DNA from 4 places in the Diaphorobacter sp. LI3 genome. Region 4 is predicted to be linked to each of the others. Evidence: predicted binding sites of a transcription regulator. Region 4 holds the regulator's gene; each other region holds the start of a gene.

Region 1 (4,104 bases), 920 kb from region 4:
GCAGGTGCCGCCAGCAACGCCATTCCTGCGAAAGCGATCACCCACATCACCATCCAGCCGGCCAGCATGTGGCCATCGTTCCAGGTGTCCATGACCTGGTTGGCCACGACAAGCAGCGCGGCGACCAGCGCCGCCAGCAGCAGCGACGTTGCGCCGCGGGTGCCGTCAAAGCGGGCAGCGGTTTGCTTCAGATGGCTTGCGGCCTCTTCAATGCGTGCAATGCCGTGGTGCTGGACAGGAAGATCGATGTGTACAAACTTCGTCATGATGCGACTCGTACGCCACTGTTGGCGAAATTGCCGGGCAATGCAGCAATATTAGGGTTTACCCTGGTTTGTGTCCAATTTATATGTTGAATCACCCATATTCATCCGTGTGATGATTGCAGCATGCAGCCATTGAACTTTCGCACGCTGGATCTCAATCTGCTGCGCGTCTTTGACGAGGTCATGGCCGAGCGCAACCTGACCCGCGCCGCCGAGAAACTGGCCATCACACAGCCCGCCGTGAGCAACGCACTGCGCCGGTTGCGCGAGGTGCTGGGCGACGAGCTGGTCACGCGGCGCGGCCACGGCGTGGAGCCCACGCCGCGGGCACTGGCCCTGTGGCCCGCCGTACGGCACGCATTGGCACAGTTGCAGGAGACACTTTCCCCCGGGCGCTTTGTCCCGGCGTCCGCTCAGACGACCTTCGTTCTGGCGATGGCCGACGCCACGGGTGCCACGCTGATCCCGCCACTCATCGAGATCGTGGAACGCGAGGCCCCCGGCGTCTCGCTGCGCGTGGTGCCGCTGACCACGCGCGACCCGCGCCGCCTGCTGGACGACGAGAGCGCCGACATGGCCGTGGGTTACTTCCCCGCCGTGCTGGCCGACCTCACGGCGCGGGCGCAGTCGGACAACGTGGTGGCGCACGAAAGCACCCGCCTCTACGACGGTCAGTACGTGTGCGTGATGCGCGCGGATCACCCGCTGGCCGCCGTGCCGATGACGCTGGACCTGTACTGCGCCGCGCGCCACCTGCTGGTGAGCTTCTCGGGCAAGCCCTTCGGCTTCATCGACGGGGCATTGGCCGCGTTGGGACGTGAACGCCGCATCGTGCTTACCGTGAACCAGTTCTTCACCGCGGGGCGGGTGGTGGCCACCACGGACCTGCTCACCGTGCTGCCGCGCCACTTCGTCGGCGTGGCCAGCGTGCGCGACGAACTGGTGTGGCGCCCGCTGCCCATGACGCTGCCGCCCGTGCACGTGGACGCACTGTGGCACCGCCGACGCAACCACGACCCCGCCCACCGCTGGCTGCGCGAGGCGATTGCGCGCGCCGCGCGCAACACGCCCGCCCCCATTCACCGCCAGGATTGACCCCACCCACTCACCCATGAAGCTGCAACTGCTGTCCGACCTGCACCTGGAAGCCCACCCGCATTTCACCCCCAGCCCCGCCGTTGGCGCCGATGTCCTGGTGTTGGCCGGCGACATCGGCTCTTACCAGGCCGGCTCGCTGCTGTCGGATGAGGACTTCGGCCTGGCGCGCTTCTCCCCTCTGCCGCAGTACGCCGGATGGCCCACGCCAGTGGTCTTCGTCCCTGGCAACCATGAATACGACATGCAGGACTTCGACGCCGCGCATGCGCGCCTGCGCCGCATCTGCGACCGGCTGGGGCTGATCTGGCTGGAGCGTGAGAGCATGGTGCTGCAGGGGGTCCGCTTCGTTGGAACGACGCTGTGGAGCGACTTCGACGCGCTGGCCGACCACGCGGGGATCACCGACCCGGGCCAGCGACTGCAGCGGCGCGAGAAGGCGTTCCGCGCGGCCAATTTCTATCTCTCCAAGACTGGCAGCACCCGCCAGGGTGGGCCCTTCCTGGCCGCCGAGGTGCGCGAACAGGCCCTGGTTTGCCAGTCTTGGTTACGCAACGCGCTCGCACAGCCCTTTGCGGGCACGACGGTGGCCGTCACGCACTTCGCGCCCAGCCTGCTCAGCGCCGACCCGCGCTACGGCCTGGTGCCGGGCACGGCGGGGTTTTGCAATGCGCTGGACGACTGCCTGCCCCACGCCCAGCTGTGGCTGCACGGCCATCTGCATGCGCCCAGCGACTACCTGGTGCGCGGGGCCCGCGTGGACGGCACGCCCTGGAGCTGCCGCGTAGTGGCCAACCCGCTGGGCTATGCCCGCAAGGGGGAGCAGGCAACCTTTGAGCCGCACTGCGTGCTCACCGTATGATGCGTGCGGGCCCTGCGCCCGCCACCGCGTACCGCATCAAAAATATGACTGAAGTCAAGACAACAGGCGCCGGCGCGGATTAGTCTGAATTCTCGTTTCCGGAGCACTTCGAATGAACATCCTGCTTGCTGTCGACGGCAGCACCTACACCAAGAAAATGCTGGCCTACCTGGCCGCTCACGACGAGATGCTGGGCAGCTCGCACACCTACACGGCCATCACCGTGCAGCCCCAGTTGCCTCCCCGCGCGCGCGCCGCGCTCGGCAAGGAAGTCGTGGACAAGTACCACGCTGAGGAAGGCGAAAAGGTGCTGTCGCCCGTCGTGAAGTTCATGGCGCGTCAGGGCGTGCAGCTCAAGACCATGACCAAGGTGGGCCCGGCGGGCGAGACCATCGCCAAGGTGGCCGAGTCCGGCAAGTACGACCTGGTCGTCATGGGCACGCACGGCCACGGCTCGCTGGGCAAGCTGGTGATGGGCTCGGTCAGCACGCAGGTGCTGGCCAACTGCCAGGTGCCGGTACTGCTGGTGCGCTGATCAGGCCACCCGCATGGCGGGGCCGCTCGCCAGGCCGCTCAGGCAGGTGTCCGCGGCCCAGTCGATGATGCACTCGTCCGCATAGCCGCGGTCGCGCAGCATGCCGAGCATGGGATCGGCATTGCGCGCCAGCAGCGCACACAAGATCACATCGGGCGGCAACTCGCGCCGCAGCTGTCCCTGGGCCTGCGCCTCGACGATCCAGCCGAGGATGCAGGCATGCACCTCCTGCATCGATGCCTGGTAGGCGTCGCAGGCGCGCAGCGCCTGGGCCAGCGCGGAGTTGCGGCTGGGCAGCAGCGGCACCTCGTCGGCCAGTTGCAGTTGCAGCGTCCAGCACAGCAGCGCGTGCAGGCGCTGCATGGCGCCCAGTTCGGCCGGCAGTGCCGCCAGAAAGCGCTGCAGGCGCTCCACCACATGCACCATGGCGGCCGAGCACAGGTCGTCCTTGCCGGCAAAGTGTTTGTACAGGCTGGCCTTGGCAATGCCCACGGCCGCGGCGACCTCGTCCACGGTCATGGTCTCGAAGCCTTTTTCGCCCAGCAGGCGGCTCGCGGCCTCCACGATGGCATCCTCGCGCGCCCGGAGCATCTGCTCCTTGAAGGACGGACGGGGCGGCTGCAGCGTGTTCATGCGGGCGATGTTAGCGAGCCTTCACCCCGCGCAGGCCGATAACCCTAAAGACCCCCATCCGCGTGTGCCGTCAGGCCGACAGGTACTGCGCCGCCGCGCTGGTGAGCGCATCGGCCAGCGCATCCAGCACTTCCGACTCCAGGTTCCATGAGTGCCAATACAGCTGGATGGGCAGCGTATGGCCCGGCGCCAGGTCCACCAGCCGGCCCTGCTGCAGCCAGGGACGCGCGAGCAGCTCGGGCACCACGCTCACGCCCCAGCCCGCGGCCACGGCGCGCACCTGGCCCTCCGAACTGGGCACGAACACGCGGCTGAGCGACACGCGTTTCAGGCCAAAGGTGCGCGTGACGAACTCGGCCTGCATATCGTCCTTGCGGTTGAACGAGACGAAAGGCTCGTCGCGGAAGTTGTGCGCCGTGAGCCCTTGCGGCAGTTGTCGGCGCGCCAGCTCTGGCGCGGCCACGGCGACGTACTGCATCGCGCCCAGGGGCACCATGCGACAGCCGCGCAGCGCGCTCTTCAACGTCGTCACGCAGCCCATGACCTGGCCCGAGCGCAGCCACTCCTGCGTGAAGTCCTGGTCGTCGGCAATGATCTCCAGCGGCAGGCGCTGGCGCACCAGATCGCCGAGCGCGTCCACCGCCCAGGTGGCGATGCTGTCGGCGTTGATGGCGATGGCGATGCGCTCTTCCTCGCGGCCGCCGCCGCGCCCG
Region 2 (4,104 bases), 900 kb from region 4:
CCCTGCTCGTCCCAGGCCTCGACGGCCGCGCCCAGCATGCGGCACTGCATGCGCCCGGGCGTTTGCGGCAGCTCGCGATTGCCGCCGATGAAGGCCCCCGCGAAGTCGGTGCCGCCGGAGATGTTGCACCACCAGACCTGCGGCACGCCCGCGCTGGCCAGGAGTTGCGATCCCCACCGCTGCACTTCGGCAGGCAGCGGCGACCCCGTGGAGCCCAGCACGCGGATCGCCGACAGATCGCCGCAGGCCGCAGGGGTGATCCAGGCCTTCATGCAGTGGCTGTAGAACGCGGCGCCAGCGCCGAAGAAGGTCACGCGCTCCTCGGCCGCCATGCGCCACAGCACTGTCCAGTCGGGCCGCTCCTTGCTGCCGCCGGGGTTGCCGTCGTAGAGCACGCAGGTGGTGCCGCCCAGCAGGCCGCCGACCTGGGCGTTCCACATGATCCAGCCGGTGGAGCTGTACCAGTGGTAGCGCTCGCCCAGGGAGTTGGGCGCGTAGCTGCTGCCGATGTCGTTGTGCAGCACTGCCAGCTGCAGCATCACCAGCATCATGCCGCCATGGCCGTGCACGATGGGCTTGGGCAGGCCGGTGGTGCCGCTGGAATAGACGATCCACAGCGGGTGGTCGAACGGCAGCCACGCCGGTTCAAAGGCCGCAGTCTCTGCATCATTTCGGGCGATGACGCTTGCGTAGCAAGCGGTATCAGCTACTGTTTTTGAAGCATCCAGGTTGTTCACCAGCACCACGTGGCGCAGCGTGGGCAGTTGCGCGCGCAGCTCCGCCAGCACGTCGCAACGGTCATGGTCGCGCCCCCCATAGGTGACGCCGTCCACGGCCAACAGCACCGTCGGTGCGATCTGACGGAAGCGGTCCAGCACCGCGTGCGTGCCCATGTCGGGCGCGCACAGGCTCCACACCGCACCGATGCTGGCGCAGGCCAGGAAGGCGACGATGGTCTCGGGGATGTTGGGCAGGTAGGCTGCCACGCGATCGCCGGGCCGTACGCCTTGGGCCCTCATGTGCAGCGCCAGCGCCGCCACCTGCCGGCGCAGCGCGGGCCAGGACAGCTCGCGGCGCTCGCCGCGTTCGTTGCGGCCGATGAGGGCCGGCTGGCCCGCGGCCTGTGCGGCGTCCACATGGCGCAGCACCTGGCGCGCGTAGTTCACCTGCGCGCCGGGGAACCACTGCGCGCCGGGCATCACGTTCTTTGCGAGTACCGCGCGGTGCGGCGTGGGTGACTGCAGGTCGAAGTAGTCCCAGACGCTCTGCCAGAAGGCGTCCAGATCGGTGGTGGACCAGCGCCAAAGCGCGTGGTAATCGTCAAAGCGCAGGCCGTGCTGCGCCTGCAGCCAATCCTGGTAGCGGCGTATCTGGGGCGTGTAAGGCGGGTGTGTTGGGGGGATGTTGTGGTGTGTCTCCATGCGCACAGCCTAGCGCGGTCGCGGTCGCCGTGCGCGCCACGCACGTGACAACTGGCCGGTCGCACCTGGCCGGTCGCACCTGGCCGGTCGCACCTCGCCGGTCGCACCTCGCCGGTCGCACCTGGCCGGCTGCACCTGGCCTCAGCGCCGCGGCTGCTCCGTCACGCTGGTGATGGCATAGCCCTTGTCACGCAGCTGCCGTCCGGGCTCGGGAATACCAAGGTCGTTCCAGTGCGCCTGGGTTTCGTCCCGTTCCACGGCGCGGTGCTCGCAGTTCCAATCGGTATTGATGGCCTCCTGCGGTATGGGCTTGCCCTCGGGCACGGCCAGATGGGAATAACGCCCCTCGGCTTCGGATCGGCGGTAGATGTCCACGCGCATGTCGGGTCCTTTGCTTGCTGGTTGCAGGGTTCTCCACTGTAGTGAGACCATCGCCCGCCCGGCGTAGGAAGCGGCCGCATGGCCGCCGTGCTTGACGCAAGGCAAGATCGCCGCTTTCTGCCCTGCCGACAATTGCCCGCTGTTGCCACTGCCGGCGGCCTGTTTCTGAATCATGACAACACAAGACGTTTCCTCTCAGCGCAGCGACGTGCTCGTCGTGGGTGCGGGGCCTGCCGGGCTGTCGCTGGCGGCCTCGCTGGCCCAGGCCGGCATGCAGGTCACGGTGCTGGAGCAGCAACCCGCCTCCACGCTGGCCGCGCCCCCGGCCGACGGGCGCGAGATTGCACTCACCCACCCCAGCGTGGCCACGCTGCAGCGCATCGGCAGCTGGCAGCGCCTGGCCGCGCACGAGGTCGGCCTGCTGCGCGAGGCGCAGGTGCACGACGGCCCCGTGGGCCAGCGCGGGGCCATGCAGCTGCACGCAGGCGGCAGCGGCGTCCAGCATCTGGGCTGGATCGTGCCCAACCATGCGCTGCGCCGCACGGCCTACGAAGTGGCCGCGCACACGCCCGGCGTACGACTGGTCACCGAGGCACGCGTCACGCGCGTGGCCGTCACGCCCGCGCATGCCGAGCTGGAATACACCGACACCCGCAACCTCGACGCAGCGCCCCTGCGTCTGCAGGCCCCGCTGCTGGTGGCGGCCGACAGCCGCTTTTCCGCCACGCGGCGCCAGTTGGGCATTGGCGCAGCCATGCACGACTTCGGCCGCACGGTCATCGTCTGCCGCCTGCGCCATGAGCTGCCCCACCACGAGGTCGCGCACGAGTGCTTCGGCTACGAGCAGACGCTGGCGATCCTGCCGCTGCCGGGCGACCTGGTCGATGGCGCGCCGATGTGCTCGGCCGTGGTCACCACCGGCGCGGCGCATGCGCAGGAGTTGCTGGCACTGCCCCCTGAGGCATTCGCCGCACGCGTGCAAGCCCAGTTCAAGGACCGCCTGGGCGCCATGCGGCTGGTGGGCGAGCGCCACGCCTACCCGCTGGTCGCCGTGTATGCGCACCGCTTCGCCGCCGCGCGCTGCGCGCTGCTGGGTGACGCGGCCGTCGGCATGCACCCGGTGACGGCGCACGGGTTCAACCTGGGGCTGGCGGGTGTGGACAGCCTCACGCGCACTCTCACCCATGCACGCGAGCGCGGCGCGGACATCGGCGCCGCCAGCGTGCTGGAGGGTTACGCGCGCGGCCATCACCGCCACGCCTGGCCGCTGTACCAGGGCACGAATGCCATCGTGCGCCTGTACACCGACGACCGGCCGCTGCCCCGCCTGCTGCGCCAGGTGGTGCTGGCGGGCGCCAACCGGCTGCCGCCCCTCAAGGGCGCCATCGTGAGCCAGCTCACAGGCCGGCGCCCCGCCTGGCCCAGCGCCGCACCTTAGCGCGCACACCGCCATTCAACTGGAGGGGCAGGCACTCGCTGCCTGTCCCGGCCAGCGTCCTGCGGCACACCCATCCATAATGGCCGCATGGACAACCTGTTGGACCATCTCTGCGAGACCGTCACCCGCGCACGCACCGTCGAAGAGCTCACCCGGCCGCTGCTGGAGCTGCTGGAAGACATCACCGGGTTCGAATCCACCTACCTCACGGTGGTGGACCTGGAGCGGGGTGTGCAACGTGTGCTGTACGCGCGCAACACGCGCCAGATGCAGATCCCCGAGGGACTGAGCGTGCCCTGGCACGACACGTTGTGCAAACGTGCGCTGGACGAGGGCCGCCCCTTCACCGCCGACGTGGGGCAATGCTGGGGCGATTCGCAGGCCGCCGCGGCGCTGGGCATCCAGACCTACGCCAGCACACCGGTGCGCATGGCCGACGGCCAGCTCTACGGCACGCTCTGCGCCGCCAGCGACGAGCGCCAGGAGCTCACTTCGCAGGCGCGCAACGCGCTGACGCTGTTCGCGCGGCTCATTGGCCAGCAGGTCGAGCGCGAGGAGCTGCTGCAGCAATTGCTGCAGGCCAATGCCCGGCTTGCGGCCTATGCGGCGACCGATGCCCTTACCGGCCTACCCAACCGCCGCTCGCTGCGCGAAATGCTGCACCAGCAACTGGCGCAAGGCGCGCGCCAGGGCACGGCGGTGCTGATCGCTTTCATGGACCTGGACGGTTTCAAGGCGATCAACGACACCTATGGCCACGAGGTGGGCGACCTCTTCCTGGCCGACATGGCCGAGCGGCTGCGCGGCGCGGCGCGCGCGCAGGACTTCGTCGCACGCTACGGGGGCGATGAGTTCGTGGCCGTA
Region 3 (4,104 bases), 1.5 Mb from region 4:
TGGACGCAGCCCAGTGCGCCTTCGGCTACCGCGACTCGGTGTTCAAGCATGCCGCGCCCCAGGCGCCCCACGAGGGTGGGGGGCTGCACCGCGGCATGGGGCTGGCCGGGCGCGCGGTCATCACCCATGTGCGCTTTCTGCTGCGCAAGGACTGGGCGCCTGAGCTGGGCTACCTGGACCTGGAGCGCAAGCGCCAGGAGGCGGGCGTGGAGCGGCCCACGGCGCAGCAGATCTTTGACTGGGTGTGCGAGATCCGCCGTGCCAAGCTGCCCGACCCGGCCGTGATCGGCAACGCCGGCAGCTTCTTCAAGAACCCCACGGTCACGCCCGAGCAGTGCCAGGACATCATCGCGCGCGACCCGAAGATCGTGCACTACCCCATGCCCGACGGCACCATCAAGCTGGCGGCGGGCTGGCTCATCGACGCCTGCGGTTGGAAGGGCAAGACGGTGGGCAAGGCCGGCGTGTACGACAAGCAGGCGCTGGTGCTGGTCAACCGCGGCACGCCCGACGACAGCGTGACCGGCGGCGAGGTGATGACGCTGGCGCGCGCCATCCAGACCAGCGTGTACGAGCGCTTCGGCATCCGGCTGGAGCCGGAGCCGGTGGTGGTCTAGCAGGCGGTAGCTGCTAACCTTTTGATAGCTGCTACCGCTTATCAGTAAAGGGCTACAGGCCAAAAATGTCTGGATTCGCATGGCCCACCGGCCGGCGAAGGGGCCTCAGTGCGCCGGCAGGGTCATGTAGCCCATCCAGGGCCAGTAGGTCAGCGCAAACACCACCAGCAGCGCGATGGCCACGGCGGTGAGCACCAGGCCCGTGCGCACATAGTCCTTGATGTCGAAGGTGTCGGTGCCGTAGGCCAGCATGCCCTGGGGCGAGTTCACCGGCAGGATGAAGCCGATGCTGACCACGAACTGCAGCAGCATGGTCATGCCGATGGGGTTGATGCCCGGCGTCTGCACCGCCTGCAGCACGCTGATGATGATCGGAATCATGGTGGAGGCCAGGCCTGTGGCGCTGGCAAAACCCAGGTGGATCACGATCAGGAACAGGGCCAGCAGCATGAAGATGGCAAATGCCGTGGCGTTGGCCAGGCCGAGGCTGTCCACGATCAGGCGGGCCAGCCAGGGCGCGGCCTCGGTCTTGAGCAGGGCCGCACCCATGGCGATGCCCACGGCGAACAGCAGCACCGTGCCCCAGGGGAAGCCCCTTTGCGACTCCTTCCAGCCCATCACGCCCAGGCGCGGCAGCAGCATCAGTGCGATGGCCACGATGGTGGAGGTGGTGGTGTCCACGTCGTGCAGCACACCCTCGGTCGCCCAGAAGCCCAGCAGCACCAGCGTGATGCCCAGCAGCTTCCACTGGTTGGCGGTCATGGGGCCCAGCTCGGCCAGTTGGCGATGGATGGCCTCGCGCCCGCCGGCGATGTGGTCCATCTCGGGCTTGAGCATGCGCGTCATGATGAAGTACAGCGCAAAGGTCAGCACGATGGAATACGGCGCGCCAGCCACGAACCACTCGCCCCAGGTGATGGTCTGGCCGAACTGCTTCTCGATGAAGCCGATGGCCACCATGTTCTGCGCGGCGGCGGTCTTGATGCCGATGTTCCACACGCTGGCGGTCTGCGCGGCGGTGATCACCACCAGCGCCGCGAACTTGCTGCGCCGCTGCGCCCCGAAGGCCGACAGGAAGCCCAGCATGATCGGCATCAGGCAGGCCACGCGCGCCGTGGCGCTGGGCACGATGAACGACAACAGAAAGCCCACCAGGATCGCGCCCATCGCCACGTGGTTGGCGCGCGCGGGCACGTACGACAGCACCTGCAGCGCGATGCGTTTGTCCAGCTGCGTCGCCGTCATGGCCGCGGCGATGAAGCAGGCCGCCGCCACCAGCACCACGGCGCTGTTGCTGAAGCCGCCTAGCGCGTAGGGCAGCGCGGCACGTGTGCCCATCATGGCCCCCGCCGCCTCCTTGCCTGGCACGGGGCTGATGGCCAGCAGGACGATCATCAGCGCGCCGATGACGACGGCGCTCACCGCATAGTCCAGCGCCTCGGTCATCCACAGAATCACGGCGAACGCGAGGACGGCCAGCATCATCTGCCCGGCCTGCGGCAGGCCCGGCAGCGCGGGCATGAAGGCAATGAGCAGCAGCACGGCAATGGCCACCCACAGGCCGGCACGTTGGGTGAGCGTGGAGCCGCCCGCGGGTGCGGGCGACGAGGGCAGCGCGGAGGCCGGGGATGAGGTCATGGCAGCTTCCTTTCCTTGCAGTGCCCCAGCCTGGCCAGGGCTTGCGGTCATTGTGCGCCGCTGCCCCCATGCCTGGCGGGCAGGGCGGCCGCCTCCGTCGCGCGTGCATGACCTGGGTCAAGGTTGCCGTCTGCGGCGCCAGTTCACGCCGGCGTGTAGCGCCCGGGCGGGGTGCGGAACGCTACATTGAGCCGGTTCCAGCCATTGATCGTGACGATGGCCATCGACAGCTCCACGATCTCCGCTTCGCTGAACTGCGCGCGCACCTCGTCGTACACGGCGTCGGGCACCTGCGACTGCTCCAGGCGCGTGAGGGCCTCGGTCCAGGCCAGTGCGGCACATTCGCGCGCATCGAACACGCCGCTCTCGCGCCAGGCGCTGAGCAGGTGCAGCCGCCGGTCGCTTTCGCCATGCTCGCGCGCCTCGCGGGCGTGCATGTCGATGCAGAACGCGCAGCCATTGATTTGCGAGGCGCGCATCTTTACCAGCTCGTGCAACTGCACGGGTAGTTGCCCCGCATCGACGTGCTTTTGCAGGCCGTACATGGCGGCATAGCTTGCGGCGTGGCCAGGGAGGTTGATGCGGGGGGCTGAGGACATGGAAGGCTCCTTGCAGGGGGGTGAGAAAAAAGGGGTGAACGCGGCGCCGCCGCGCAGACGGTGCCGGGCGAAGCGCGCAGGCCTACAGGCCGCGCAGCTTGTCGGGGTTGAGGACGGAATACACCGCGTGGATGTGTACGCCGTCGGTCTCGAAGGCCATGACGGCGCGCGCGCCGCCCGCGTCGCGCAGCAGCAGCCCGGGGCCGCCGTTGACGTCCACCGCCTCCATGGTCTGGTGGCTCAGGTAGAGGCGCCACACCGACGCGGCCAGGCGTGCGATCGCACGCGGCCCGTGCAGCAGCTTGGCGGCCGCGCGCACCTTGCCCCCGCCGTCGGCGGTCCACTGCGCATCCTCGGCGAACAGCGCCAGCAGCGCCGCATGGTCCTGCGTGCGCATGGCCTGCACGAAGCGTTCCACCAGCGCACGCGACGCCTCGGGTGTGGCCGTGAAGCGCGCCCTGCGCTGGCGCACCTGGGCGCGCGCGCGGTGCACCAGCTGGCGGCAGGCGGCCTCGCTCTTGCCCAGCACGCTCGCCACCTCGGGGTAGTCGCTGTCGAACACGTCGTGCAGCAGGAAGGCGGCGCGCTCGTCGGGCGTGAGGCGCTCCAGCACCACGAGCAGCGCGACGGACAGGTCGCTGGCCAGTTCGGCGCGTGCATCGGCGGCCGGGGCGCTGTCGCCGGCGATCCACGGTTCCGGCAGCCAGGGCCCGTCATAGGCCGTGCGTTCGATGCGCGCGGCGCGCAGCCGGTCCACGCACAGCCGGGTGACCGTGGTGATCAGCCAGGCCTCGGCCGTCTGCACGCGCTCCAGGGCCGTCGCCTGCCAACGCAGCCAGGCATCCTGCAGCACGTCCTCGGCATCGGTGCGGCTGCCCAGCATGCGGTAGGCCACGCCTGCCAGGCGTGGGCGGTGCTGCTGAAAGGCGGCGAGGTGCTGGTCCATGGCGAGTGAGGTTGTCGCGTTCATGCCCCTAAGACGTGCGGCGCATGCATTGTGTGACGGGTGCCTTGAAAAAAATACGCGGCGCAACCCTGTGCGCGGGTGGGATGCGCAAATGTGCCTACAATCGCGCCCCGGCTCTGTTGCCACCATGGGTTCCCTCGCCCCCATCCAGGAACCTCCGCAACACCTGTAGTGCCGCACGCCTCTGTAGGCTCGGTGGCCTGCGTCGATGCAAATCCTCGGGGTGGCCCTGCCACCGCTGTGGTTTGCGCTTCGCGTCCCATACCGATTCGCAGCGTGCTGA
Region 4 (4,104 bases):
TACGCCAAACAGGACCATGCACAAGGCTCCGCGGAGCACGCTTCCGCTGAGAGCGGCAGTCAACAGTGCGGTATACAGAAGGCCGCATGGCAGGAGCGCCCAGGCCACACCCGCGGTCAGGAGCCCGCCAGGCCGAGAGACCAAGGGCTTGACCTTCGCCCAGGCAGCACGCCCCGCCCGCTCAACCCACAAGGGCTGCTGCGCTTGCACCATCATCATCCCGCCCCACGCGAGGATGAGCACGTGCATCAGCGTCCAAAGGGGGCGCAATGCCGAGGTGCTTTGCCCCAGCCATGCGAGTTGCTCCATGGCCAGCGCAACCACCGCCCCTGCGGCGCCGTAACCGATCAGGCGCCCCACGTGAAACTGCGCTACCCGTTGGAAGATTCCGCGACGGGACGCCCATTGAATGGTTTGGGTGGCGTCCGGCGTGCCACCCAGCCCCGTAAGCGCCGCGCAGGGAACAGAACACATCGCCAAACAGTGTGCCCCTCCCATCAGCCCCATCAGGAAGGCCGTCGTGGCCAGCGCCCACAGCATGGGTCAAATAATCCGGGAAAAGCGAGCGCGGTTGCGGTCAGCCTGTAGATACTTGTCGAACACCATGGCCACGCCGCGCACGAAATACCACCCCATGGGCGTGACTTCAACGCCCTCATCGCTGATTTTCACCAAGCCCTGAGCCGCCATTTCTTGCAGTTGCTGTAATTCCGCATCGAAATAACTGCGGAAATCAATCAGCCAGGACTGTTCCAACGGCTCAAACAGCAATTCACCTTGGCACATCAACGCCATGATGACTGCGCGGCGCACTAAGTCGTCCTTGGTCAACGCCAGCCCGCGCACCACAGGCAAATGCCCCTGGTTAATGCAGTCGTAATACTCGTCCAGCGTTTTCACATTTTGGCTGTAAGTAGCGCCCACGCGCCCGATGGCAGAAACACCCAGACCAATCAGGTCGCAATCGGGCTGCGTGCTATAGCCTTGGAAGTTGCGGTGCAGCCTGCCTTGCCGCTTGGCCACCGCCAGCGCATCGTCTGGCAGAGCGAAATGGTCCATGCCCACGTAGACGTAGCCGGCTTCCTGGAACACATCAAGTGACCGGGCCAACATGGACACCTTGGCCGAAGCCATGGGCAACTCGGCCGTGATGATGCGTCGCTGCGATTTGAAGCGTTCTGGCAAGTGAGCGTACGCATACAGCGCGATCCGGTCTGGCCGCAACTCGGCTACCTGCTCCAAGGTGCGATCAAACGACTCCGGTGTCTGGCGCGGCAGCCCGTAGATCAAATCCACGTTCACCGATTCAAACCCGAGCTTCCGAGCCGCATCGACCAACGCGAACACCTTTTCGGCAGGCTGAATGCGGTGCACGGCCTTTTGTACTTCAGGGTCGAAATCCTGCACGCCAAAGCTCAGGCGATTGAAACCCAGCTCCGCCAACAATCCCAGCCGCGCTTCATCCACGGTCCGGGGGTCCACTTCTATGGAGTACTCCCCCCCCGGAACGAGGACGAAACTGCGCCTCAGCATGCCCATCAGTTCGCGCAAACCGTCATCCGTCAGAAAAGTAGGCGTGCCTCCGCCGAAATGCAGCTGGCTCACATGCTGACCCACACCGCAGTGCGCCGTATGCAGGTCGATCTCACGGCTGAGGTAACGCAAGTAGACCTCTGCCCGCTCTGGATGCCGGGTAATGATCTTGTTACACGCGCAGTAATAGCACAGCGATTCACAAAACGGGATGTGGACATAAAGCGACAAAGGCATCGCCTTGGCTACCGAACCCACGCGACGCTGCTGCAGCGCAAGGATGTATTCCCGCTCGCCAAAAGCCTCGACAAAACGATCAGCAGTCGGATAAGAGGTGTAGCGCGGCCCTGGGACGTCAAAACGACGCAGGAGCTCTGTTGTAACAACGGTCATGACGGGATTCCTTGCACTTTCATATCACTGTGCCGTAGAGTCCCCCATGAGTCCTTGACGTTGATCAAGCGCCCATAAGGTCCTTGTGGCGACAATTTGACTTCGGCTCAAAGTCGTCCAACGGCCTACGGCATTCCATGTCTCCCAGCCGTTCAGAGGTAAGCTCAAGCCATGAACAGGGTTCCCATGCATACGAATCTCCAGACCATCAAAGTTGCCTGCTCAAACTGCAATCTGCGTGAGCTGTGCATGCCCGTGGGTCTGGACGACCAGCAACTCAAGCGCATCGATGACATTGTTGCTGTACGACGCAAGATCAAGCGTGGCGGCACGCTTTTCCGGAACGGTGAACCCTTCACATCCCTTTTTGCCATCCGCACCGGATTCTTCAAGACCTGTGTCGCCACCGAAGACGGTCGCGATCAAGTGACGGGTTTTCAAATGGCGGGCGAGATCATCGGCCTGGATGGCATCGTGAGCGACCGCCACACTTGCGATGCGGTGGCGCTTGAAGACGCCGAAGTATGCGTCATGCCCTTCGACCGTATTGAAGAGTTGTCGCGCGAAGTAACGGCACTACAGCACCATGTGCACAAGATCATGAGCCGCGAGATTGTTCGTGAGCATGGGGTCATGCTGTTGCTGGGGAGTATGCGTGCCGAGGAACGCCTTGCCGCATTCCTGTTGAATCTCGTACAACGCTTGCATGCCCGGGGTTTCTCACAATCCGAATTGGTGCTGCGCATGACACGCGAAGAGATCGGCAGCTACCTGGGATTGAAACTGGAAACCGTCAGCCGCACGTTTTCCAAGTTCGTGGAAGAAGGTATTGTGGAAGTAAAACAGCGCCATGTGCGCATCGTCGATACCGATGCGCTGAAGCGCATTGTCAACAGCCAGCAAGCCTGCCATTAAGCCTCGGTTTTTTGTTCATTCATAACTGATCGGCGGAAAGATCAGGAAACGTATTTGGCGCAATCAGCCGGCCGCGCCCCTTTGGGCACGGGGCAGCGATTCAACTCAAAGGGCGAGAGTGACAACAGCGTCGTCAATGCGCTGGAAGCCATGAGTACGACCCAGAACGTGAAGAAGGCGATGGTATACACACCTTCGCGCGAGAGATGCAGGGGTTGATCAAACCACTGCAGCGCTTCTGGATCCACGAAGGCGAACACTACCATTTCCATGACGCCCGCCATCAAAAAGGCCGGCCACGCGATCCACATCAATCGTTGCATCCACATTCGCCCATCTCCTAGCAAGTGTAGTTGACAGCCTAGCATCTGTTCTCCGGCATGCAAAGAGGACTCGCCCTGCCGGTCAGCGCGGTTGATCCTCCAGCGGAGTAGCTGCATGGTTGCGCCCCTTCATGGCAGGCGTCATGTCGCCCCCAGACTCCTTCAGGGTCTCGTTGATGTTCAAGCCCCGTTGGTAATAGTCTTCCGCGATGACGGGGTCGGGTTGGCTCACGGCCAGCCAGAGGGTCACGAAGCCCGCAATGATGACAATCACCGGCCCCGCGATGACAAGCCAGACATGGCCAAACGTCCACCAAGGCTTTCCTGCGTCTTCCAGATTCATGGGGGAATTACTCGACATTTATACCAACTCCTCGCTCGTTTATGAGCACAGCTTGTTCATTTGCATTCCACGACCGCCTTCAGCGGGGTACAAGGAACACGGATTTCTCTGCCACTTGGGCTTTATCACCCTGCGCTTGAATATCGAAATACACCGTATGCGATCCAGGAGATGCTGAGCCATACGGAATTTGAAGACGGACAACCACCCATCGCGATTCCGCCGGTCCAATGTCAATTGCGGTCTCGGACGCCACTTCCAGCCCTTCCATACCGTGGGCGCTGATGGTGTAGCGCTGCGCCCCCTCCGTGGCGTTCATGATCTGCAGCCGGTAGATATTTTCCAGCTTGCCTCCCGCCACGATGCGCGAGAGCGCAGCGCGGTCGCGCACGATGTCCACCTTCAACGGGGTGCGTACCACCAAGCTGGCCAGCATGCCAATGCACAACACCACCAGCACCGCTGAATAGAACAACACACGGGGTCGCAGCACGCGTTTGAGCATTTGCGATTGGGTCCAGTGGTTCTTGACGCCGTTCTGCGTCGAGAAGCGAATCAGCCCGCGCGGATACTTCATCTTATCCATCACGGTATTGC

What was found. Region 4 encodes FNR, which switches genes on or off when oxygen is low (the NO sensors DNR and NnrR bind a similar motif). Its sites were predicted from a motif close to TTGATNNNNATCAA; they were not measured.
Region 1: the regulator FNR is predicted to act here: its motif matches at 2,268-2,281, upstream of MRB47_RS00495 (universal stress protein).
Region 2: the regulator FNR is predicted to act here: its motif matches at 1,894-1,907, upstream of ubiM (5-demethoxyubiquinol-8 5-hydroxylase UbiM).
Region 3: the regulator FNR is predicted to act here: its motif matches at 2,363-2,376, upstream of MRB47_RS08465 (DASS family sodium-coupled anion symporter).

Annotation. Positions count from the first base shown of each region.
Region 1 covers NZ_CP094346.1:101,474-105,577, reverse strand. The annotation lists gene MRB47_RS00510 (hypothetical protein) at 1-266, opposite strand, end outside; gene MRB47_RS00505 (LysR family transcriptional regulator) at 390-1,361, shown strand; gene MRB47_RS00500 (metallophosphoesterase) at 1,378-2,223, shown strand; gene MRB47_RS00495 (universal stress protein) at 2,336-2,758, shown strand; gene MRB47_RS00490 (TetR/AcrR family transcriptional regulator) at 2,759-3,391, opposite strand; gene MRB47_RS00485 (LysR family transcriptional regulator ArgP) at 3,462-4,104, opposite strand, start outside.
Region 2 covers NZ_CP094346.1:82,897-87,000, reverse strand. The annotation lists gene MRB47_RS00410 (acetoacetate--CoA ligase) at 1-1,421, opposite strand, end outside; gene MRB47_RS00405 (DUF6139 family protein) at 1,563-1,802, opposite strand; gene ubiM (5-demethoxyubiquinol-8 5-hydroxylase UbiM) at 1,975-3,240, shown strand; gene MRB47_RS00395 (sensor domain-containing diguanylate cyclase) at 3,328-4,104, shown strand, end outside.
Region 3 covers NZ_CP094346.1:1,820,507-1,824,610, forward strand. The annotation lists gene murB (UDP-N-acetylmuramate dehydrogenase) at 1-617, shown strand, start outside; gene MRB47_RS08465 (DASS family sodium-coupled anion symporter) at 723-2,255, opposite strand; gene MRB47_RS08470 (carboxymuconolactone decarboxylase family protein) at 2,399-2,854, opposite strand; gene MRB47_RS08475 (RNA polymerase sigma-70 factor) at 2,937-3,800, opposite strand.
Region 4 covers NZ_CP094346.1:3,365,169-3,369,272, forward strand. The annotation lists gene MRB47_RS15725 (sulfite exporter TauE/SafE family protein) at 1-540, opposite strand, end outside; gene hemN (oxygen-independent coproporphyrinogen III oxidase) at 544-1,926, opposite strand; gene fnr (fumarate/nitrate reduction transcriptional regulator Fnr) at 2,098-2,841, shown strand; gene MRB47_RS15740 (hypothetical protein) at 2,883-3,170, opposite strand; gene MRB47_RS15745 (FixH family protein) at 3,247-3,525, opposite strand; gene ccoG (cytochrome c oxidase accessory protein CcoG) at 3,587-4,104, opposite strand, start outside.